DNA from 3 places in the Enterobacter sp. JH25 genome. Region 2 is predicted to be linked to each of the others. Evidence: predicted binding sites of a transcription regulator. Region 2 holds the regulator's gene; each other region holds the start of a gene.
What was found. Region 2 encodes CRP, which controls carbon source genes, mostly activating them, when cyclic AMP is high. Its sites were predicted from a motif close to ATGTGANNNNNNTCACAT; they were not measured.
Positions count from the first base shown of each region.

Region 1: the regulator CRP is predicted to act here: its motif matches at 5,438-5,455, upstream of ydfZ (putative selenium delivery protein YdfZ).
Region 3: the regulator CRP is predicted to act here: its motif matches at 5,221-5,238, upstream of L2Y28_RS01580 (YjcB family protein).

Region 1 is NZ_CP091319.1:2,064,575-2,072,714, reverse strand. It holds gene L2Y28_RS10105 (YnfU family zinc-binding protein) at 1-108, opposite strand, end outside; gene L2Y28_RS10100 (hypothetical protein) at 258-485, shown strand; gene L2Y28_RS25525 (YnaM/YnfT family protein) at 695-802, shown strand; gene dcp (peptidyl-dipeptidase Dcp) at 1,100-3,133, opposite strand; gene ydfG (bifunctional NADP-dependent 3-hydroxy acid dehydrogenase/3-hydroxypropionate dehydrogenase YdfG) at 3,277-4,023, shown strand; gene L2Y28_RS10085 (GntR family transcriptional regulator) at 4,114-4,800, shown strand; gene L2Y28_RS10080 (universal stress protein) at 4,836-5,267, opposite strand; gene ydfZ (putative selenium delivery protein YdfZ) at 5,555-5,758, shown strand; gene L2Y28_RS10070 (mannitol dehydrogenase family protein) at 5,803-7,266, opposite strand; partial or broken gene L2Y28_RS10065 (MFS transporter) at 7,490-8,140, opposite strand, start outside.
Region 2 is NZ_CP091319.1:4,261,393-4,269,532, forward strand. It holds gene L2Y28_RS20585 (biotin-independent malonate decarboxylase subunit beta) at 1-117, opposite strand, end outside; gene mdcC (malonate decarboxylase acyl carrier protein) at 110-409, opposite strand; gene L2Y28_RS20595 (triphosphoribosyl-dephospho-CoA synthase) at 419-1,276, opposite strand; gene mdcA (malonate decarboxylase subunit alpha) at 1,276-2,931, opposite strand; gene L2Y28_RS20605 (hydrolase) at 3,160-4,182, shown strand; gene L2Y28_RS20610 (YheU family protein) at 4,179-4,397, shown strand; gene L2Y28_RS20615 (phosphoribulokinase) at 4,428-5,297, shown strand; gene L2Y28_RS20620 (OsmC family protein) at 5,383-5,787, opposite strand; gene crp (cAMP-activated global transcriptional regulator CRP) at 6,098-6,730, shown strand; gene L2Y28_RS20630 (YccS/YhfK family putative transporter) at 6,788-8,140, shown strand, end outside.
Region 3 is NZ_CP091319.1:324,752-332,891, reverse strand. It holds gene L2Y28_RS01605 (glutathione S-transferase family protein) at 1-437, opposite strand, end outside; gene soxR (redox-sensitive transcriptional activator SoxR) at 748-1,206, opposite strand; gene soxS (superoxide response transcriptional regulator SoxS) at 1,305-1,631, shown strand; gene L2Y28_RS01590 (EAL domain-containing protein) at 1,638-3,203, opposite strand; gene L2Y28_RS01585 (sensor domain-containing diguanylate cyclase) at 3,469-4,869, opposite strand; gene L2Y28_RS01580 (YjcB family protein) at 5,301-5,582, shown strand; gene ssb1 (single-stranded DNA-binding protein SSB1) at 5,643-6,167, opposite strand; gene uvrA (excinuclease ABC subunit UvrA) at 6,419-8,140, shown strand, end outside.

The DNA of each region.
Region 1 (8,140 bases), 2.2 Mb from region 2:
TCCCTTTTGTACACGATTGTAACTATGCTCCGAGTCTCTTGTGCAGTTTGGACAAGGGCATTTGACTAAATAATTTCGGCGGAATTGCGTGTTTTTACGTGCAGACATAAGCTTCTCCAGTACAAATGGACTGCTACAGTACACGTTAAGGCAGAATATTGCTTGTTTTAATTTCGAAAGAGGTAACTAAACGTCAATAAATCAACCCCTTTCGAACAACCCCGGGCCATAAAACCCCCTGAAATACATGGTGATACATGAAAAAAGTAATTATTTTCTTTAATAGTAAACCAGGTAAAGTAATCACCGTACTTAAGGGCGTGACATCAATACGCGAACAATACCCTAATGGAGAAGGGATAAACCTTCCGATAATGTCAGCCGGTTTTCCCTCTTTAACAGGTGACCATGAAGTTGTCTATGTTGCATCAGATCGAGAGCTTACATCTCAGGGAATATTAGATGCAGCCAGGAAGTATCTATAAGCTTCAATATCTTCTACCAACACTGCAGATAACCTTTAGTAACAAGCATTATTAAAACAATTAGGAATTATCAGTATTGCCTACCTGGCGTAGGCTTTTTTTTTCATTTAGCAGACGATACATTCCTGTCTAATGTCATATATTTTTTAGGACTCGGAACATTTTTTGATTCAAACAGTCTAAAAGATATACTCACAAAGGGGGCCTTTATGACAACGCTTATCATCTCTACTATCGTGGCAATGGTACTGGCATTGATGATTTTAAGTCTGATCAAGATCGGGATCAGCGTATCGAACAATCCTGATGAACTGTAATGTATTCAAGTTTCCATAACCTCTTTATTTACTGGGCAGCCTATTCACCTTTCCTCGCAGGCAGCGCCACTCCAGCCCCGGGTACGTTCCACAATTAATTCCCTCTCCATTGGCGCAGCAGGAAGCTGCCCAGTCGTTCGCCCTGATATATAGGGTCAGCCATAAGAAAGTTATCCTGCAAATTTCGCAGAATTTAAGGATTCATTTTGGGGAGGAATTTGGAGGAGTTTCGGGGAAGAAAAAATCGAACAAAAAACCGGGCATCGCGCCCGGTTCTGTTTCCACACTAAAAAGCCCTTAAACACTCAATCCACGATTCTCCAGCATCGGTTCGATCCTCGGATCGTGCCCGCGCCAGTTCCGGTAAAGTTCAGCTAAATCAGTGCTGTTGCCGCGCGACAAAATCGCCTCGCGGAATGTCTGTCCGTTTTCGCGTGTCAAACCGCCCTGCTCGACAAACCACTGATAGCCATCGTCCGCCAGCATCTGCGTCCAGAGATAGGCGTAATAGCCCGCCGCGTAGCCGCCGCCGAAGATATGGGCAAAATAGCTGCTGCGATAGCGCGGCGGTACGGCTGGAAGATCCAGCCCTTCTTTTTTCAACGCGGCGGCTTCAAAGGTTTCCACGTCTTCAACGGGCTCCTGAATGCCGTGCCAGTTCATATCCAGCAGCGCGGCGCTCAGCAGTTCCGTCATGTCATAACCCTTATTAAACTGGGTCGCATTGAGCATTTTTTCCCGCAGCGCATCCGGCATCGGCTCGCCGGTTTGATAATGACGGGCAAAGTGCGCAAACACCTGCGGATGGCTGGCCCAGTGTTCATTGATCTGCGACGGGAATTCAACGAAATCACGCGGCGTGTTGGTGCCTGAAAGCGTGGCATAGCGCTGGCTGGCAAACAGGCCATGCAGTGTATGGCCAAACTCGTGGAACAGGGTAATCACATCATCCCAGGAGATCAGCGCGGTCTGCCCGTTCGCTGGTTTTTGATAGTTGCAGACGTTATAAATCACCGGACGCGCGGCAAACTCGTAAGACTGCTCAACAAAATTCCCCATCCACGCCCCGCCCGCTTTGGAATCACGCGCGAAAAAGTCGCCGTAGAACAGCGCCATGCCTTCACCCGTGTGGTCGAAAATCTCCCACACGCGAACGTCCGGGTGATAAACCGGAATATCGAAACGCTCGACAAAACGGATACCGAACAGCTGCGTGGCGGTCCAGAATACGCCATCTTCCAGCACGGTATTGAGCGCAAAATAGGGTTTAATCTGCGACTCATCCAGCGCGTATTTCGCTGAACGCACGCGTTCGGCATAAAACGCCCAGTCCCAGGCCTGCACCGTAAAACCGCCCTGCTCGTCGTCAATGACCTTCTGAATATCCGCCTGCTCCAGCGCGGCCCTGCTGCGCGCCGCAGGAACTATCCCGCGCATGAATTCGAGCGCGGCATCCGGCGTTTTCGCCATCTGATCGGCAATGCTCCAGCTGGCATAGTTGTCAAAGCCGAGCAGCTGCGCCTGTCTTGCCCGCAACGCGGTAAGCCGAAGGATCAGGTCGCGCGTATCGTTTTCGTCGCCTTTTTGAGTGCGTTCCCAGCCCGCGCTAAACAACTTTTTACGGGTCTCGCGCAGAGACAGCGCCGCCAGCGCGGGCTGTTGCGTGGTATTCAGAAGCGGGATCAGCCAGCGATCCGTCAGCCTTTTTTCTGCGGCAGCATGAGCCGCGGCAGCCATCTCCTCCGTACTGAGTCCGTCAAGCTGGTGAACATCATCCACCACCAGCCCTCCCGCCTTATTCGCCGCCAGCAGGCGCTGGTTGAACTGGCTGGTCAGGGTGGCGGCTTCGGTATTCAGGGCTTTCAGCTCGGCTTTTTCATCGGCGTTCAGACGCGCGCCCGCAAGAACAAAGTGCTGATACGTCTCCTCCGTCAGTCGGCGGGATTCGGCATCCAGCGTGTCGCGATCCTGCCAGACGGCTTCCACGCGGGCGAAAAGCGTATCGTTTAGCCAGATATCGTTCGCCAGTCCGGCCAGTTCGGTGGAGAACTGCTCGTCCAGTGCCTGAAGATAATCGTTGGTGTGTGCGGACGTCATGGCGAAGAACACGCTGCTGACGCGCGACAGCATGGCCCCGCTCATTTCCAGCGCCAGCACGGTGTTGTTGAAGTCCGGCGCGGCGCTCTGCGCGATAATCGCGTCAATGTCTGCACGCTTGAGGCGTATTGCTTCATCAAACGCCGGGCGATAGTGGCTGTCTTCTATCACATCAAAACGCGGAGCCTGATAAGGCAGCAGGCTAACGTCAAAGAAAGGGTTGTTGACCGACATCGTTTACTCCTGAGCACGGTATTTTTCACCAGAGTAGGCCAGCCTGCTCCGGCCTGCAATGGCGTCATACAAATGTTGCCTTAACGACCCGCCCGAGAGCGTGCTATGGTAGTACAACACAAAAAGCGTTGAGGAACAGTGAGATGATTATATTAGTTACCGGGGCGACAGCAGGTTTTGGTGAAAGCATCACGCGTCGCTTCGTCGCCAACGGACATAAGGTGATTGCAACGGGTCGTCGTCAGGAGCGTCTCCAGGAGCTGAAAGACGAGCTGGGCGACAGCATCCTGACCGCACAGCTGGACGTGCGCAACCGCGCCGCCATTGAAGAGATGATTGCCAACCTGCCTGCCGAATGGCGTGAAATCGACGTGCTGGTCAATAACGCTGGCCTGGCGCTGGGCATGGAGCCTGCCCACAAAGCCAGCGTGGAAGACTGGGAGAACATGATCGACACCAACAACAAAGGCCTGGTGTACATGACCCGCGCCGTGCTGCCGGGCATGGTTGAACGTAACCGTGGTCATATCATTAATATCGGTTCCACCGCAGGCAGCTGGCCTTACGCGGGCGGCAACGTCTATGGCGCAACCAAGGCCTTTGTACGCCAGTTCAGCCTGAACCTGCGCACCGACCTGCACGGTACCGCGATCCGCGTGACCGATGTTGAGCCGGGTCTGGTCGGTGGAACGGAATTCTCCAACGTGCGTTTCAAAGGCGATGACGCGAAAGCGGATAAAACCTATGAAAATGCGAATGCGCTGACGCCGGAAGATATCACCGAAACCGTCTGGTGGGTCGCGACGCTGCCGAAGCATGTCAACATCAACACGGTTGAGATGATGCCCGTCAGCCAGACCTATGCCGGACTCAGCGTGCATCGCGGGTAATTCACCCTTCCCGGCCTGCGGGCCGGGTATGTGATGACGGTTAAAAGAATGGTAGTATGTTCAGGTTAACTCTCTGAGAAATCACAACCCATGGCCGCTGAATCGCAACTTAATCCTACCCAGCCTGTAAATCAGCAAATTTATCGCATCTTACGCCGTGATATCGTTCGCTGCCTGATCCCACCGGGAACGCCACTCTCAGAAAAAGAGGTTTCGGTACGTTTTGACGTTTCCCGTCAGCCCGTGCGCGAGGCGTTTATTAAGCTCGCAGAAAACGGCCTTATCCAGATCCGCCCTCAGCGCGGCAGCTATGTAAATAAAATTTCGCTTTCGCAGGTACGGAATGGCTGTTTTGTTCGCCAGGCCATTGAGTGCGCCGTTGTGCGTCGCGCCGCGTCGCTCATCAACGATAACCAGTGCTACCTGCTGGAGCAAAACCTGCATCAGCAACGCATTGCCATCGACCGCAAACAGTTAAACGACTTTTTCCAGCTGGACGACGAGTTTCACCAGAAACTGGCGCAGATCGCCGAGTGCCAGCTCGCGTGGGATACCGTCGAAAACATCAAAGCTACCATAGACCGCGTGCGCTACATGAGCCTCGACCATGTTTCTCCGCCAGAGATGTTGCTGCGCCAGCATCACGATATTTTCAGCGCACTGGAAAAACGCGACGTGGAAGCCGTAGATAAAGCGATGACGCTTCACCTTCAGGAAATTAGCGAGTCAGTTCAGTTAATTCGTCAGGAAAACCGCGAGTGGTTTAGCGAAGAATAAAGCTTCGCCGCCCCCTTTCGGTTGCGGCGAAGTGATTAGCGGACCACTAATACCGGAATAGTGGCGTAGCGCAGGATAGTTTCAGCATTCGAGCCCAGCAGATGTGTTGTCATGCTCGGGTTTCTTGATCCAATAACAATAACGTCATATTTCCCCTCTTTGCTGAGCTGGATGATTTCATCGCGTACGTTGCCGAAACGTACTTCACAATCAATATTTTCTGGGGACACATCAAAGAGCCGTTTCAGTGCCTTCATCTTCTTATCCGACTCGGCGGTCATATACTCTTCGAACTTCTTAATATCGGCATTGAACCCCCGCAGTAACGAACGGCTGCTGTTAGGGAGAATGTTGACCAGGGTGATCGTCGCGCCTTCCGATTTCGCGAGGTTGACCGCGTGGCGTACCGCTTTATCGCTTAGATCCATTTCAAACACGTCAACAGGCATCAAAATTTTCTTATACATAAGCCTGACTCCTTTTCCGATGAAGGGTTATTTTCTGCCTCCAGAATGGCATTGTGGATATAAACAAAGCCTAAACACTTGCGTCTGGAAACTATCAATTAAGGAAAATAACTGTCCGCTTTGTAAAGCGGTGTCCTGAACCGTCAACGCCATCAGGAAATAAGAAAAAAGTGTGAGCTTGATCAAAAGCAAATAATTTCGTTTAAGAGAGGCGTATTAATAGTGCCCCGTGAACGGCAGCCGTTGAATTAGCGCCGTAACGGATAAGTGCGAGAGGAGAAAATACCATGATGACATACGACCGTAACCGAAATGCAATCACCACTGGCAGCCGCGTCATGATTAGCGGCACAGGTCAGTTCGGCGTGATTAAAGCGATCCACAGCGACGGCCTTAATGCCGAGCAGGTGCGTCGTGGTAAAACGGTTGAAGTGGAAGGATGCGAAGGTAAGTTCGAACCGATTGAGCTGATTCGCCTGGGGATGCACTAAGCTGTGCCCCGACATGCCGCCGCGAACGGCGGCATGTCAAAGCGTTAAAGCCGGGCTGCGTACTCAGCAACCGTGGCCTTCGCGCCTTTTTGCAGCAACGTTTGATAGGCCTGCATGACGGCAGCCACGAATACCGTGTCCTTCGGCAGCTCGTTACCGAAAATAGCCTCAATGCCCAACAGCGCGCTAACGCGGCTTTCACCTTCAGCGCTACCGTTTACCGCCGCCTGAATCACCGCCAGCTGCGGATCGCTCACCTCAATCGCGTTACCCTGCTCATCCACACCGCCGACATAACGCATCCAGCCCGCCACGCCGAGGGCCAGCAGCGGGAAGGGTTTCTGGTGGACAAGGTGCCAGCGCACGGAATCGAGCATGCGCTGCGGCAATTTCTGGCTACCGTCCATGGCGATTTGCCAGGTGCGGTGACGCAGGGCCGGATTGCTGTAACGCGCAATCAGCTGGTCGGCATAACGACCCAAATCCACGCCCCGCACTTTCAACGTCGGCGCCTGCTCTATCAGCATCAGCGCATGCGCGGCTGCGCGATAATGTTCATCTTCCATGCAGTCGTTAATGTGCTGATAACCGGCAAGATAGCCGAGATAGGCCAGGAACGAGTGGCTGCCGTTAAGCATTCGCAGCTTCATCTCTTCAAACGGAATGACATCAGAAACCAGCTCCGCACCGGCCTTTTCCCACTGGGGGCGTCCGGCAACAAAATTATCTTCCACCACCCACTGGCGGAACGGCTCGCAGGCGACACCTGCCGGATCGCGTACGCCAGTCAGCTGTTCGATTTTATCCAGCGTATCAGCCGTGACGGCGGGCACAATGCGGTCCACCATGGTTGACGGGAAGGTGACGTTCGCTTCGATCCAGTCCGCCAGATCGCCGTCTACGGCGCGCGCGTAGGCACAGGTCACATTGCGCATCACGTGGCCGTTTTCCGGCATGTTATCGCATGACATCACGCTGAATACCGGTAGCCCCGCCGCCTTGCGACGCGCCAGCGCCTCAACCACCACGCCCGGCGCAGATTTAGGCTGATGCGGGTTTTGCAGGTCTGCAACGATTAACGGATGATCGAACATCAGTTGTCCGGTTGCCGGGGAGTGGCAATATCCTTTCTCGGTGATGGTCAGGGAAACAATGGCGACCTGCGGCTCGCACAGCGCCGCCAGCACGGTTTCCAGCCCGTCGATCTGCGCATGCAGCGCGTTTTTGACGACGCCGACCACGCGCGCCGTCCACGCATCGGCAGACATCTCTGCCACGGTATAAAGGTTATCCTGTGCCTTCAGATCGGCGATCTGCTGTTCGCCGCCAATCAGGTTAACTTCGCAGTAACCCCAGTCGCTGCCCTGTTCTGCGGCGAGTATATCGGTGTACACCGCCTGGTGCGCACGGTGAAACGCGCCAAACCCTAAATGAACAATGCGTGCGTTGAGGCTGTCGCGATCGTATTGAGGATGCGTTGCCTTCGCCTGTAATAACCGGTTTTCCATGATTGAGACTCGTTAATTAATGAAAGCTGTGATCCACTGCCGCTTCCTTTTAAGAGCGGCAGCGCCTGCTGACTACACCAACTAGAATGGCAGTCGGAGTCAAAAAACGCTGCCATTAACCATACTGATACATCGTTTTCAGATCTTGATTTACATTAACTTTTCGCCATGTGGTGTGACATCAGTAAAAAGTTGTGTGACAGGTAACGCAAGATGTAAACCACTAGCGGCGTGAAGAGAGCGCGCCGTAGGCTACCGATTCCTTATGAGGAGCCTCCGCAGCATCTTCGGCTTCACTCAAATCGCGGTCGCGCACTTCCGGCATCAGCAACGCGGAGATCAGCCCAATCAGCGAGTACGCCACCAGCATCACCACAATCGGCCACCAGGACCCGGTCATGTTGCAGAAGATCCCCGCCAGCACCGGACCAAAGCCTACAGCTACCAGCCCGCCCGCCTCTTTCGAAATAGCCATGCGGGTAAAGCGGTTCCGCGAACCAAACATCTCTGCCATGGTGATGTTTTCCAGCGCGAACAGCCCGAGCACCGCAAAGTTATGAATAACGATGATAGAGAGCATAATCACGCCCGGCGCGTAACTCTTATCGACGATAATCGACAGCATCGGGTAAGCCAGAATAATGGCTGAAATGTTAAGGAGGATATACGGCAGACGGCGCCCCACTTTATCGGACAGCCAGCCCAGCAGCGGGATGGAGAGGAAGCCGAGAATCGAACTGATCATCAGCGCATCGGTTGGGATCGCCTTATCAAACAACAGCGTCTGCACCAGATATCCGGCAAGGAAAGTCTGAATCAAACCTGAGTTGCCGGCCTGACCAAAGCGCAGCCCCGTCGCCAGCCAGAACGATTT
Region 2 (8,140 bases):
CCACGGAGAGATAATGCCTTCAAACGGATCCAGTAGTTCGCGGTAGCTGCCGTCGTCGAGCAGCGCCTGCGCACGCTGGCGCGCTTTTAATTCGATAAAGCTGCTGTCATCACGCATGGTTCACCCCTTCAAAAACCTGTTCGATACGAATGCGTGCCACGCCCGGCGTCGCGCCGAAGTCGTGGATGGTCAGCTTACCTGCGGGCAGGCTGCTGACGGTTTGCAGGCGATTGAACAACGCCTCCCAGCGCCCACGGCTGTTGTCGACGGAGGTGGTGATATCAATGATTAAGGTCTGGCCCGGTTCGGCGGTGAAAAGCACCTCCATATCCCCGGAACCGACTACCCCTGCCAGCGCCCTGCCGCTTACTTCGCGGCTGGCGGGCACGGTCAATGTGATTTTTTCCATAACATCCTCTTAATGCTTTGAATAGGGCGTTTCGACGCGGTCAAGAAACAGCGTGGCGGCAAGCAGGTCTGCGGCTCCGCCCGGCGAGGCGTTAAGCGTCAGCATCTGACGGTCTAACCGCGCCAGCGCCTGCTGCCCCGCAAGTGTTGCGCATCCTCCCGCGTTCAGCACCGCACGGGCGCCGTTCTGCATGGCATCCAGCCCCTCCATGCCGGCGCGCGACAGCACGCAGGTGTCGGTGAGCGAGGTCATGATCGCCATCAGCGCGTCGAGTCTGGCCTGCGTTTCGCTGCTGCCGTTGAGACGGCTGAGGTGAAGCTGCGGCAGCGCGCGCTGCATGATGTGCGGAAACGCCTGCTGAGCCTCTTCACGCGCGCCCGGTACACGGTAGCGGTGCGTGACGCGTAACCCCTTGCTGAATACTTTCGGCGCCGCGTCATCCGGCAGTTTCGCCAGCTGAGCGGCGGTGTTCGCGACGGTTTGCGCCCGGGCATCGCCGCCCAGCATCGCCACCGCGCTCACCAGCAATCCCAGCGCCCAGATCGCGCCACGGTGTGTGTTCACGCCGTCGGTAGCGGCCATCATCTGCCGTTCGCCTTCACGACCCAGGCGGCCAACGGTTTGCCTGAGGGCAATATCCGCCGGACGCTGCCAGCTCTGTTGCGCCAGCGCCTGAAACGTGGGGGTCAGGCTGTGAGCGGAGCGCTCCATCAGCGCAAGCGATAAATCGTGATGCGCGCCGTTCCCCCGGCTGTCCACCAGACCGGGCTTCGGGCTTAAACGTGCTTCGTCAATCAGACACTGCGTGGCGGTTCGCGCCAGCCATTCGGCACCGCCTTCAACCTGGATCTGGGGCAGAAGTTTCATTACCAGCTCCGGAATTTCGCAGGTGGGTTATACAGGCCGCCGGACCACTCAACGAGGTCAGCCACGCTGCCCGCAGCCAGCAGAGAGCGGGTGGCATCGGTACGACGAATGCCAATATCTTCCGGATACACAACCTTGCCGCTCTGGCGCAGTTCCGCCACGCGTTTGGCATCAACGCCCAGACCGATATCGGTGATACCCGCCACGGCGGCGACCATGGCGCGACGCTCTTCCAGATCTTTTGCCCGGTAGAGGTAAGCAATCCCCTCTTCCGTCAGCACGTGGGTGACGTCATCGCCGTAAATCATAACCGGCGCCAGCGGCATGCCGGAGGCTTTCGCCACGTCTACGGCGTCGAGTTTCTCCACGAAGGTTGGCTTCACGCCCGCCTGGAAGGTTTCCACCATCTGCACAACCAGCTTTTTACCGCGCTGCATCGGGTCAGGCTCGGTGATCATGTTCAGCCAGGCCGGTGTGGCGTGGCGACGACCGTGCGGATCGTGGCCCATGTTTGGTGCGCCGCCGAAGCCGGAGAGACGGCCGCGGGTCACGGTTGAGGAGTTAGCGTAACCATCAACCTGTAGCGTGGAGCCGATAAACATATCGACCGCGTACTGACCAGCCAGCTGACAGAAGGCGCGGTTAGAGCGCATGGAGCCGTCAGCACCGGTAAAGAACACGTCCGGACGGGCGCGGATGTACTCTTCCATCCCCAGCTCGCCGCCGAAGCAGTGGACGCTCTCCACCCAGCCGCTTTCGATGGCCGGGATCAGCGTTGGATGCGGGTTCAAAGTCCAGTGTTTACAGATTTTGCCTTTGAGTCCGAGCTGTTCGCCGTAGGTTGGCAGCAGCAGTTCGATCGCTGCGGTATTAAAGCCAATCCCGTGGTTCAGTGACTGCACCTGGTGTTCAGCGTAGATGCCTTTAATCGCCATCATCGCCATCAGGATGTGTTCCTGTTTAATCAGGCGCGGGTCGCGGGTGAAGAGCGGTTCAATAAAGAACGGCTTGTCCGCCACCACCACGTAATCGATCCACGAGCCCGGAATATCGACGCGCGGCAGGTCGCACTCGTCGTCCACCAGCTCGTTCACCTGTGCGATGACGATGCCGTCGTGGAACGCGGCGGCTTCCACCAGCGCCGGGGTATCTTCGGTACTCGCCCCGGTGTAGAGGTTACCTTTACGGTCCGCTTTAAAACCGGCAATCAGCGCCACGTTTGGCGAAAGGTCGACGTATAAACGTGAGTAGAGTTCGATGTAGGTGTGAATCGCCCCGATTTCGAGCTGACCATCCTCCAGCAGCTGCGAAATGCGCAGGCTTTGCGTACCGGAGAAGGAGAAGTCGAGCTTGCGGGCAATGCCTTTCTCAAAGATGTCCAGATGTTCGCTGCGGCCCACGCTCGGCATGATCATATGCAGATCGTGCACGATTTGCGGGTTCACTTCGGCCAGTGAACGGGAAAGGAAATCCGCCTGCTTCTGGTTGTTGCCTTCCAGAACGACTTTGTCGCCTGGTGCGATCAGTTTTTCCAGCATGGCGACAAGATCGCCGGTTGGCAGTACCTTGCCCTGCACCGGTACGGACGCCAGACGACGCGCTTTCTCGCTGCGTCGGGTGTTCCATTGCCGGGTGGGTGTTTGCCCAGATAACATTATTAACCTCCTGATTCAGCACATCATTCTGATTTGCTTAACGTTGAGTAAAGTGTGCGCTCTGGTGAGAAAGGCATCAATTAAGCGTAGGACGTAATCATTAGCCTGAGAGTAATAATCAAGGTAAAGAAATGTGATCGGGATCAGTTCATGTTTCGGAAAAACGGGCTAAACGGGGTACAATTCGGAAGGTATAGTTAATTTCTGACAAGAATCAGCATCGCCCTTATGACCCAAATCATTCCCTCAGACTTCGACATTGCAGCCGAAGAGAGCGCAGAGTTCGTGCCCATGCGCGGTGTGGCTAACCCTCACCTGCAAACCATGCTGCCGCGCCTGATCCGCCGCAAGGTGCAGTTCAACCCCCACTGGCAGCGCATTGACCTGCCGGACGGTGACTTTTTGGATCTCGCCTGGAGCGAAGATCCGGATCGGGCCAGACATAAACCCCGTCTGGTGGTGTTTCACGGCCTGGAAGGCAGCCTGCACAGCCCTTACGCACACGGTCTCATTGAGGCGGCGAAAGCCCGCGACTGGCTTGGGGTGGTGATGCATTTTCGCGGATGCAGCGGCGAGCCTAACCGTCAGAAACGCATTTATCACTCGGGTGAAACCGAGGACGGCTCCTGGTTCCTGCGCTGGCTAAGAGACAATTTCGGCGAGGCACCAACGGCAGCGGTGGGGTATTCGCTGGGCGGGAATATGCTGGCCTGCCTGCTGGCGAAGGAGAGCGACGCGGTGCCGCTGGATGCGGCGGTGATTGTCTCTGCGCCCTTTATGCTGGAGCAGTGCAGTTATCATATGGAAAAGGGATTTTCGCGGGTCTATCAGCGCTACCTGCTCAACCTGCTGAAAGCCAACGCCGCACGTAAACTTAAGGCCTATCCGGATACGCTGCCTGTGACGCTGCAACAGCTCAAACGCGTGAAGCGCCTGCGCGAGTTTGATGATTTGATCACCTCTAAAATTCACGGCTTTGCCGATGCGATTGACTATTACCGTCAGTGCAGCGCCATGCCTTTACTGAATCAAATCACGAAACCCACGCTGATTATCCACGCCAAAGACGATCCGTTTATGGATCATCACTCGATCCCCGCCCCTGACTATCTGCCGGATAACGTGGAGTATCAGCTCACTGAGTTCGGCGGGCACGTGGGCTTTGTTGGCGGCACGCTGCGTCGGCCAAAAATGTGGCTTGAGACGCGTATACCCGACTGGTTAACGGCCTATCTGGACGGTAAAAAATGATTATTCCCTGGCAGGATCTCTCTCCCGACACGCTCGATAATCTGATTGAAAGCTTTGTCTTGCGCGAAGGCACCGATTATGGTGAACATGAACGTTCGCTTGAACAAAAGGTCAGCGATGTGAAGCGCCAGCTTAAAAGCGGCGACGTGGTGCTGGTATGGTCCGAACTGCATGAGACGGTCAATATCATGCCACGCAACGCGTTTCACGGCTGATCTTTACACTTTTCCAGTCAGGGAGTTGCTATGTCTGCCAGACATCCGGTTATTGCCGTTACGGGTTCGAGTGGGGCGGGAACCACTACCACCAGCCTCGCCTTCCGCAAGATTTTCGCCCAGCTTAACTTACGGGCGGCAGAGGTAGAGGGCGACAGCTTTCACCGCTACACGCGCCCGGAGATGGATATGGCCATCCGCAAGGCGCGCGATCTGGGTAAACACATCAGCTATTTTGGCCCGGAGGCGAATGACTTCGGCCTGCTGGAGCAAACCTTCCGTGAATACGGGCAAAGCGGTACCGGGCAGTCCCGCAAGTATCTCCACACCTACGATGAAGCCGTGCCCTGGAACCAGGTCCCCGGCACGTTCACGCCCTGGCAGCCGCTGCCGGAACCGACTGACGTGCTGTTTTACGAAGGATTGCACGGCGGCGTGGTGACGCCTCAGCACGACGTGGCGCGCCACGTGGATTTGCTGGTGGGGGTGGTGCCGATTGTTAACCTTGAGTGGATCCAGAAGCTGACGCGTGACATGAGCGAGCGCGGCCATTCGCGAGAGGCGGTCATGGACTCGGTGGTGCGCTCCATGGAAGATTACATCAACTTCCTGACGCCGCAGTTCTCCCGAACCCACATTAACTTCCAGCGCGTCCCCACCGTGGACACCTCCAACCCGTTCGCGGCAAAAAGCATCCCTTCCCTGGACGAGAGCTTTGTGGTGATCCACTTCCGCAACCTGGAAGGCATTGATTACCCCTGGCTGCTGGCGATGCTACAGGGTTCGTTTATTTCGCACATGAATACGTTAGTGGTGCCCGGGGGAAAAATGGGGCTGGCAATGGAGCTGATCATGACACCGCTGGTGCAGCGGCTGATGGAAGGAAAGCAAATCGCGTGAGTTGTTTTGCCCGGTGGCGCTGCGCTTACCGGGCCTACGGGCGTGCTTTTGTAGGGCGGGTAAGCGAAGCGCCACCCGCCAAAAATTAAGCCTCGATCACTTCATACGAATGGGTGATGTTTACCGCTTTCTCCAGCATTAGCGCCACAGAGCAGTATTTCTCCGCTGACAGGTCAACCGCACGCGAGACCGCCGCATCCTTCAGTTCTTTGCCGGTGACGATAAAGTGCAGATTAATATGCGTGAACAGACGTGGCGCCTCTTCGCGACGTTCTGACGTCAGCTTCACTTCACAATCGGTCACGTCATGACGGCCTTTTTGCAGGATCGACACCACGTCGATCGCACTGCATCCACCTGCCGCCATCAGCACCATTTCCATCGGGCTTGGAGCTTTATCGCCGGAGTTCCCATCCATCAAAACCTGGTGCCCGGAAGCAGACTCGCCCAGGAACGTTAACCCTTCAACCCATTTCACACGCGCTTGCATATTCACTCACTCCAACGTTGCATTTTTTATGACAGATTACGTGTACGTTACATTTCTCGCAACGGAAGGCGACCTGCGTCATGCTGAAGCGAGACACCAGGAGACACGCGGCGAAAGCTATGCTAAAACACTCTGGATGCTACAGTAATACATTGACGTTACACATGTATGCAGAGGACATCAAACTTTACTGGCTGCGAAACGTTACGACAGCCGACTTCCCAGGTATGGGTAAGAATTCGATTGCAACCCCAGAGTCCGGATGCATCTTATGACTCTGGTGACAGCTTATAACAGAGGATAACAGCGCATGGTGCTTGGCAAACCGCAAACAGACCCGACTCTCGAATGGTTCTTGTCTCATTGCCACATTCATAAGTACCCATCAAAGAGCACGCTGATTCACCAGGGTGAAAAAGCGGAAACGTTGTATTACATCGTTAAAGGCTCGGTGGCCGTGCTGATCAAAGATGAAGAAGGGAAAGAGATGATCCTTTCTTATCTGAACCAGGGCGATTTTATCGGTGAACTGGGCCTGTTTGAAGAAGGCCAGGAACGTAGCGCCTGGGTTCGTGCAAAAACAGCATGTGAAGTGGCTGAAATTTCTTACAAGAAATTCCGTCAGCTGATTCAGGTCAACCCTGACATCCTGATGCGTCTTTCTTCCCAGATGGCACGCCGTCTGCAAGTGACCTCTGAGAAGGTGGGTAACCTCGCCTTCCTGGACGTGACCGGTCGTATCGCGCAGACTCTGTTGAACCTGGCGAAACAGCCAGACGCCATGACCCACCCTGACGGTATGCAAATTAAAATTACCCGCCAGGAAATCGGTCAGATCGTCGGCTGCTCCCGTGAAACAGTGGGCCGTATCCTGAAGATGCTGGAAGACCAGAACCTGATCTCCGCCCACGGTAAAACCATCGTGGTTTACGGGACCCGTTAATTCCGGTAAAACGGCGTGCCGCCGCAGGGTGGCACGCCGTTTTTGTCTCTACTCCTTATGTGGCGCAGGCTGATCTATCACCCGGAAGTTAACTACGCACTGCGACAAACGCTGGTGTTGTGTCTTCCCGTGGCCGTGGGCCTGATCCTCGGACATCTTCAGCAAGGCCTGCTGTTTTCCCTCGTGCCCGCCTGCTGCAACATTGCCGGTCTGGACACCCCGCATAAACGCTTTTTCAAACGCCTGATTATTGGCGGCTGCCTGTTTGCCGGCTGTAGCCTTGCCGTGCAACTCTTACTGGCCCGCGACATTCCTCTGCCGCTGATCCTGACCGTGCTGGCGATGACGCTTGGCGTAACCGCTGAAATCAGCTCGCTGCACGCCCGCCTGCTTCCCGCGTCGCTGATTGCCGCCATCTTCACCTTAAGCCTTGCGGGCAATATGCCGGTGTGGGAGCCATTGCTGATCTACGCCCTCGGCACGCTGTGGTACGGGCTGTTTAACTGGTTCTGGTTCTGGTTGTGGCGGGAACAGCCGCTTCGCGAATCCCTGAGCCTGCTCTACGTGCAGCTTGCTGAATACTGCGAAGCAAAATACACCCTGCTCACGCAACATACCGACCCGGAAAAATCCCTGCCGCCGCTGCTGGCACGCCAGCAAAAAGTGGTGGATCTGATCAGCCAGTGCTATCAGCAGTTGCACATGCTTGCCGCCAACAAAAATCATGAATATAAGCGGCTGCTGCGTACCTTCCAGGTCGGGCTGGATTTGCAGGAGCATATTTCCGTCAGCCTTCATAATCCGGAAGAGGTGCAAAAGCTGGTGGAGCGCAGCCATGCGGAAGCGGTGATCCGCTGGAACGCGCAGACCGTCGCGGCGCGCCTGCGGGTGCTGGCTGACGATATCCTCTATCACCGCTATCCGACGCGCTTTAACATGGACAAACAGCTCGGCGCGCTGGAAAAGATTGCGCGTCAGCACGCGGATAACCCGGTCGGGCAGTTTGCCGCCTGGCATTTCAGCCGCATCGCCCGGGTGTTGCGCACCCAGCGCCCGCTTTATACCCGGGACCTGATGGCCGATAAGCAAAAACGACTGCCGTTGCTGCCTGCGCTCAAAAGCTACCTGTCACTGAAGTCTTCCGCCCTGCGCAACGCCGCAAGAATTAGCGTCATGCTCAGCATCGCCAGCCTGATGGGAATGGCCCTGCACCTGCCGAAACCCTACTGGATCTTAATGACCGTGCTGTTTGTCACCCAGAACGGCTATGGCGCCACGCGGGTGCGCATTCTGCATCGGGCGGGCGGCACGATGGCGGGGCTGATTATCGCGGGCGTAACGTTGCACTTCCACGTGCCGGAAGGGTATACGCTGGTCGGCATGCTGGCGATTACGATGGTGAGTTATCTG
Region 3 (8,140 bases), 780 kb from region 2:
AGCTGGCGGTTGAGATACGCTTTTTGCACCCCCTGCCCCAGCGCCTTACCCAGCGTGCGCAGGCCAAACGGGACGGGGGGTTTGCCGAGGCTGTTAAATACCAGCTTCATTAACAGCAGCGGCATCAAGGACCCTTCGGCGTAATGCAGCCAGAAGCGATACTGCACTTTATGGGCGGGATCTAACGGTTTGAATCGTGACGCCGAATCGTACGTTTCCTGAAGATATTCCAGAATCGCGCCTGATTCAGCCAGAACCAGTCCGTTATCTTCCAGTACCGGGGATTTTCCCAGCGGATGCACTTTTTTGAGCGCGTCTGGTGCGAGCATGGTTTTTTCGCGCTGGTAGCGCACAATCTCATATGTCAGACCCAGTTCTTCCAGCGCCCAGAGGACGCGATGGGAACGAGACTGGTTAAGGTGGTGGACCGTTAGCATGATGTTCTCCGGTGATTCATACTTTTTAACTATAGAAAACTGAACAACTTCACGAAAAAAATTCGGCTAAAATCTCATCATCTCCGGTGGCAAAAACGGCGGCCGGGCATAGAATTAAAGTGTCAGTACAAACCGGAACCTCCTCCACAAGCTCGACACGAGGAGTACTGATGTCGGGGGAAACCCTCCCGTGAGCCAGCGGGATAGAGAGAAAGACAAAGACCGGAAAAAACTAAAGCGCCCTTAGTGGCGCTTTAGTTCTTTATGCTTGTTGCCGGGTGGCGGCTGCGCCTTACCCGGCACACACCTCTCAATCCTCCTCCAGCAACCGCGCCCCTGTTCCCTGCTCGCCCAGCCTGTCACCCGGGTTACGCAGCGGACAATCGCTACGTGATAAACACCCGCAACCAATGCAGCCATCCAGTTCATCGCGCAGGGCCACCAGCGTGTGAATACGACGATCCAGTTCTTCTCGCCACTGGGACGACAGCTGCTTCCACTCTTTCGCGCTCAGCGAGTGTCCTTCCGGCAATACGCCGAACGCGTCGCCGATGGTAGCCAGGGGGATGCCGATACGTTGCGCAATTTTGATAATCGCCACGTAGCGGAGCACATCGCGGGTATAGCGCCGCTGGTTTCCGGCGTTACGGATACTTTTTATTAACCCTTTGCTTTCATAGAAGTGGAGCGCCGACACCGCCACGCCGCTTCGTTTCGCCACTTCACCGGGGGTTAACAGCGCTTTGATGCGCGGTAATCTCTTTTCCATAAAACCTCTTTACCTCAAGTTAACTTGAGGAATTATACTCCCCCGCAGAGAAAACGACGAATCAACCAGGACAGATGTCTCCACAGAGGGGTAACCTTATGTCGCATCAGCAAATTATTCAGACGCTTATTGAATGGATTGATGAACATATCGACCAGCCGTTGAACATTGATGTGGTCGCTAAGAAGTCGGGCTATTCGAAATGGTATTTACAGAGAATGTTCCGCACCGTAATGCATCAAACGCTGGGTGACTACATTCGCCAGCGCAGGCTCCTGCTGGCGGCGCAGGCGTTACGCTCAACGCAGCGGCCCATTTTTGATATCGCAATGGATCTGGGCTATGTGTCGCAGCAGACCTTTTCCCGCGTCTTCCGCCGCGAGTTTGACCGTACGCCGAGCGACTACCGCCATCAGCTCAATTAATGCGTGTTAACGCAAGGGTTGCTGCTGCCAGGCCATAAATGCCTGGGGCGACATCGCTTTCGCGAAGTGCCATCCCTGACAATACTGCACGCCACGCTTCAGCAGCCAGCTCACCTGCTCCCCCGTCTCGACCCCTTCCGCAATGGTTTTCAGCCGCAGGCTTTGCGCCATCTCAATGATGTGCTCGGCAATCAGGTGGCTGGTGCTGTTGGTGGTTAAGGTATCGATAAAAGATTTGTCGATTTTCAGGATATCGACGTTCAGCGAATAGAGGTTATGCAGGTTAGAGTAGCCGGTTCCGAAATCATCGATCGCCACTTCATACCCCGCCTGGCGAAACGCCTGAATGACCGGCGTGGTTTTCGGCACGTCAATAAACCCCCGCTCCGTCACCTCAATTTTGATTTGCTGCGCGCGAACCGAGTAAAAGCGGGCTTTGTCGGAGATCAGGGCAATAAGACGCGAAGAGTGAAAATCTGACGCCGACAGGTTAATCGAGACATACAGATCGGGGTGAGCGGCAAGAAAATGGCCCAGATCGGTGAACACCTCCTCCACGACGTAATCCGTAATGCGCTCAATCATCCCCTCTTTTTCGGCCAGGGGAATAAATTCCGCCGGGCTCATAACCTGACCGTTGAATCCTGGCCAGCGCAACAACGCCTCTGCTCCCACGCACTGGTTATTTTTTATATCAATAATAGGCTGATAATGGACGCACAGCTGGCGTTTATTCAGCGCCCGGTGCAGAAGTCGGCCAGGCGAATTGAATTCACGGTGTGTTCGCGACCACACCAGCAAAATAATAATGCTGCAAATCATCCCCAGCGGTAGCGTCAGAGTAGCCTGATGATAAAGCGTTTTATAAAAACGGGCATTGGAGGTTGAAACGATGGCCGCAATGGGACGCTGCTCTGATTTTACGATCGTATAAAAACGGTCATCTTTCTGAAAAGTCGTTTCCTGATGTCGGAGCATCGAATGCAATAAAGAAATATTGGCTTTCTGACTCACAGAAAAGAATGCATTGCTGACGGTGTCATACACTCCCCACGACAGGGAACGATCGTCTGACATCACCTCACTGTACGAAAGCGGGTTGACCACTGCGACATAATTTCCGCGCTGCATATATATCATTTTATAACCATTAAAAAATGGTGTATCGCGAAAATAATAGATAGCAACGTCGGGTTTACGTGTGTAATTGGCAGCGGGGATGATGTAAGGATGATCCGGTGTAAAAAGGGTCGAGCAGAGAAAGTCCTGGCCTTCAGCATAAATTAAATCGGCAACAAAAAGGCGACCGCGGGAAACGTTCAACATATATTGACGATGCTCCGGCGTACACACTTTACCCTGATATTTTTCTGCGTCTTCCCGGGCCATATCAACCTGTTGAATAACCCGTTCAGTTTTGTTTAAAGCAAGTTCAGCAAACGTGCGCAGCTGAGCGCTGATTTCCGACACGGCTCTAAGCTGGGCAAACCATAGCGCAAGCATCACCGGCAGCATAACTACCATGATAATCCCGACCGCTTTGAGCATTTTGCGCCGCGCGCTACGATTCATTTCCCGCTCTGTATCCCTGCATGTTGTACGCCTGTAGCAATGAAGACCGGCTGCTTTGATAAACAGGTGATTACGTTGCATGAATCATGGGAAGTTAGCAACTGACTTTTGGTATTAAAAATCCTAAAATTCGTGATGCCGATAATATTTTCCCGTAAGCCAAACTAAAAGTATTCATTTCGTTTCTGATAAGGATAATAATTACCCGCGACAGGTGTGGAAAATTTGTTGGCTGAAATAGCCTGCTCTTTGTTCTTATGCTGATTTATAAATAATCAGACGCCAGAACCGTTTTTCCTCTTCCCGTACGCTTGGCGTCATATAATGCCTGATCGGCACGCATCAGTATGGCAGAAGTATCCCGTTGCCCCTGACAGACTTCAACCACCCCGGCGCTGAAAGAGAGTACCAGCGTTTTATCGCCCACACGCAGCGGTTTTGAGATCAGCGCGGCACGCAGCCGGGAAGAGAGCAACGTAGCGGCCATACCATCCGTACGCGCCAGCAGAAGAACAAACTCTTCGCCTCCTACCCGTCCCAGTGCCGACCCGGCCGGGCTCACTTCGCGAATACGGTCGCAAAAGTGAATCAATGCCGCATCGCCAACCTGATGTCCCCACCGATCGTTGATCTGCTTGAAATAATCGAGGTCGAACATCAGGAGACAGAAATGGCTACTGACATCCTGCGGCGAACTGGCTGCCAGCGCCATTTTGAGCCGCTGTAAAATTGTCGAGCGATTCAGACAGCCCGTCAGATCGTCCGTGGTGGCTTTGACGGTCAGCTGCTGTTCTGCTTTTTTACGTTCGGTGATATCGAGGCCAATATTGAGAATGGAGTTATCCGGTAAAAGGATGTTTGACCAGAGGATGGTTAACGGCGTCCCGTCTTTACGCACCGGGTGCCATTCGTACATATCCTTAAGTGGTGCGAAACGAACCGACTCCTGCACGCGCTGTCGCTCCTCGGGATCCGGGTAAAACAGGGCCAGCGGATCGGGGTGCTCGCCGATTTCAGTCATACTCCAGCCAAAGACTTTTTCGCATTCGGCGTTCCACAATACACACCGGTTATGCCTGTCAAAGGCGTTCATCAATACCGGAGCACGTTCAAATAAAGTTTTATATTGCGTGACGACGCGCTGCATCTCTTGCGCTGTTTTTTCCCGCACGATGATGTCATCAAAATAATCTTTTAGCTTCTCGACCAATACCACCACGATATTTTTCAATATCGGCAACGAGGTCAGTTTTTCATTAAAAGCCAAAAAGAAATAACCACTGCACTGTCTGCCATGCGCTGAGAGTTTACATAGCACGCCGCTTTGCAGCCGCGCATAGCCCGGGTGCTGAGGGGAAAATACCGCCCGGCCAATATGCTCTTTCCAGTAGATAACGCGCCAGGCGCGGTGATGCCGTTGCAACAGGGTGCTGGCAAGAAAATCCGCCACGTTGAAGGCGTGACACGTCACGTCGCCGGCACAAACCACGCGCGGCCCGTCTGCGGATTCGACACTGACCCACGAGAGATTTGCCCCCAGTGCGCTGTTGATGATTTCCAGCATTTCAACCGGCGAACACTGCGCGTTGAGTTGTGGCATCAGCTTCGCCAGGGCGTGCAGAGCCTGCATGCTGTCGTTAATAATCTCGCGTCTTTTTTCTTTCATTATCTTTTCGCAGGTCATTAATCGAGAGAGCAACCGCAATAACTCATATCTGAATAAAAGAATAAGACCACGGAATCAAAGAGTATGCTGAGTGTTAAAAAAGAATAAAAATCCAAATAATTCAATGTGATGAATTATTTTTGCGGGTACATTTATTGTTCCACACAAGCATAATCCATAGACATACTGCTGTAAACGCTATACAGCCGAGGGTGTTTTGCAAAGGTTTTGCTATCTGAATGAATTAAAAATAAAAATTCCGGCTAAGCGCCGATCTGAGCGAGTACGATATATTTTCCCCGGTTATAAACCCACTTTTACCTCATACGATACTGGCGAATAAAACAGCAAATGTGATATAGTTCACACATCTTATGTAACGAGAAACATTGTTTCATTCCAGTTCGTCTGTTTTGTCGAGGATGGGTTTTATGGCAACCATTACCACCAGCATGGTGCTCCTGCGCTGGCCGTTGTTGAGCGCGGTTTTGATGTTCCTGGCCAGCACGTTAAACATTCAGTTCCGAAAGTCCGACTACGCAGGTCTTGCTGTGATTAGCACCCTGTTAGGGTTGGGTGCCGCATGCTGGTTCGCGACAGGTTTGCTCGGCATTACGCTGGTGGATATGGCCGCCGTCTGGGAAAACATTAAAGTGGTGATGGTTGAAGCCATGAGCCACACTCCGCCAGACTGGCCGATGGTGATTACCTGATAGCCTGTTATAAAAAACCCAGACATTGTCTGGGTTTTTTGTGTTTCACGCGTCTGGATATCAGAACGGGATATCGTCGTCGAAGTCCATTGGCGGTTCGTTAGACGGTGCCGGAGCAGACTGCTGCTGAGGACGAGACTGCGCGCCGCCGCTGAACTGATTGCCGCCCTGAGGCTGTTGAGGCTGACCCCAACCGCCCTGCTGCTGGCCGCCACCTGCCGGTGCGCCACCGCCCTGACGACCACCCAGCATCTGCATGGTGCCGCCTACGTTGACCACCACTTCCGTGGTGTATTTTTCCTGACCGGATTGATCGGTCCATTTGCGGGTACGCAGCTGGCCTTCGATATAGACCTGAGAACCCTTACGCAGATACTCACCGGCCACTTCAGCCAGTTTGCCAAACAGCACAACGCGGTGCCATTCGGTCTGCTCTTTCATTTCACCGGTCGCTTTATCACGCCAGGATTCGGAAGTAGCCAGCGTAATGTTGGCAACTGCGCCACCACTCGGCATGTAGCGTACTTCCGGGTCCTGGCCCAGATTACCGACGAGAATCACCTTGTTTACGCCTCTGCTGGCCATGTTCGTGTCTCCTGAATACGTTTCTTAATAGTGTAAACGCGCGAGTGTACCATTTCCATGCGACACTTTGATAGTTGCGTAGCATGTTCCAGAGTTCTCTCGCGGACTCGACATTGTTACACAGTGAATCAGAAAATGCATTCCAATACTGTATATTCAAACAGGTCATTTTGTGTCATAATTAGCCGTTTCTGACAGCCGTTTGTCCTTCAAACAAATCAGGCAATCCGTGTTCCAACCGGGAAAGGTGAATGGATAAGATCGAAGTTCGGGGCGCCCGCACCCACAATCTCAAGAATATCAACCTCATAATCCCTCGCGACAAACTCATCGTCGTGACCGGGCTTTCGGGGTCTGGCAAATCCTCACTGGCTTTCGACACTTTGTATGCCGAAGGACAGCGTCGTTACGTTGAATCGCTCTCGGCGTACGCGCGTCAGTTCCTGTCGCTGATGGAAAAACCGGATGTCGACCACATTGAAGGGTTGTCTCCTGCTATCTCCATTGAGCAGAAATCCACATCGCATAACCCGCGTTCTACGGTCGGTACCATTACCGAAATCCATGACTACCTGCGTCTGCTGTATGCGCGCGTGGGCGAGCCGCGTTGTCCGGATCATGACGTTCCGCTGGCGGCCCAGACCGTCAGCCAGATGGTGGATAACGTGCTGTCTCAGCCGGAAGGCAAACGCCTGATGCTGCTGGCGCCAATCATTAAAGAGCGTAAGGGTGAACACACCAAAACGCTGGAAAACCTGGCAAGCCAGGGCTATATCCGCGCCCGTATCGATGGCGAAGTGTGTGACCTGTCCGATCCGCCAAAGCTGGAGCTGCAAAAGAAACACACCATCGAAGTGGTGATTGACCGCTTTAAGGTACGTGAAGATCTGGCGACGCGTCTGGCGGAATCCTTTGAAACGGCGCTGGAACTGTCGGGCGGCACGGCGGTGGTGTCAGACATGGACGATGCGAAAGCGGAAGAGCTGCTCTTCTCCGCCAACTTCGCCTGCCCGATTTGCGGCTACAGCATGCGCGAGCTGGAACCGCGCCTGTTCTCGTTCAACAACCCAGCGGGCGCGTGCCCGACCTGTGACGGCCTCGGCGTTCAGCAATATTTCGACCCGGACCGCGTGATCCAGAACCCGGAGCTGTCGCTGGCGGGTGGCGCCATTCGAGGCTGGGATAAGCGTAATTTTTACTACTTCCAGATGCTGAAATCGCTGGCAGAGCACTATAAGTTCGACGTTGAAGCCCCGTGGGCCAGCCTGAGCGCGAACGTACATAAAGTGATCCTGTTCGGTTCCGGCAAAGAGAACATCGAGTTCAAGTACATGAACGATCGCGGTGACACTTCCGTGCGTCGCCACCCGTTCGAAGGGGTGCTGCACAACATGGAGCGCCGCTACAAAGAGACCGAATCCAGCGCGGTGCGCGAGGAGCTGGCGAAGTTCATCAGCAACCGCTCCTGCGCCACCTGCGAGGGTACACGTCTGCGTCGCGAAGCGCGTCACGTGTTTGTCGAAAACACGGCGCTGCCGACCATCTCAGACATGAGCATCGGCCACGCGATGGACTTCTTCAACAACCTGAAGCTCTCCGGCCAGCGCGCGAAAATCGCCGAAAAAGTGCTGAAAGAGATCGGCGATCGCCTCAAGTTCCTCGTGAACGTCGGCCTGAACTACCTGACGCTTTCCCGATCGGCTGAAACGCTCTCCGGCGGTGAAGCCCAGCGTATCCGTCTGGCGAGCCAGATTGGTGCGGGCTTAGTCGGCGTGATGTACGTGCTGGATGAGCCGTCTATCGGCCTGCACCAGCGCGACAACGAACGCCTGCTCGGCACGCTGGTTCACCTGCGTAACCTTGGTAACACGGTGATTGTGGTTGAGCACGACGAAGACGCCATTCGCGCCGCAGACCACGTGATCGACATCGGCCCGGGCGCTGGCGTGCACGGCGGACAGGTGGTGGCAGAA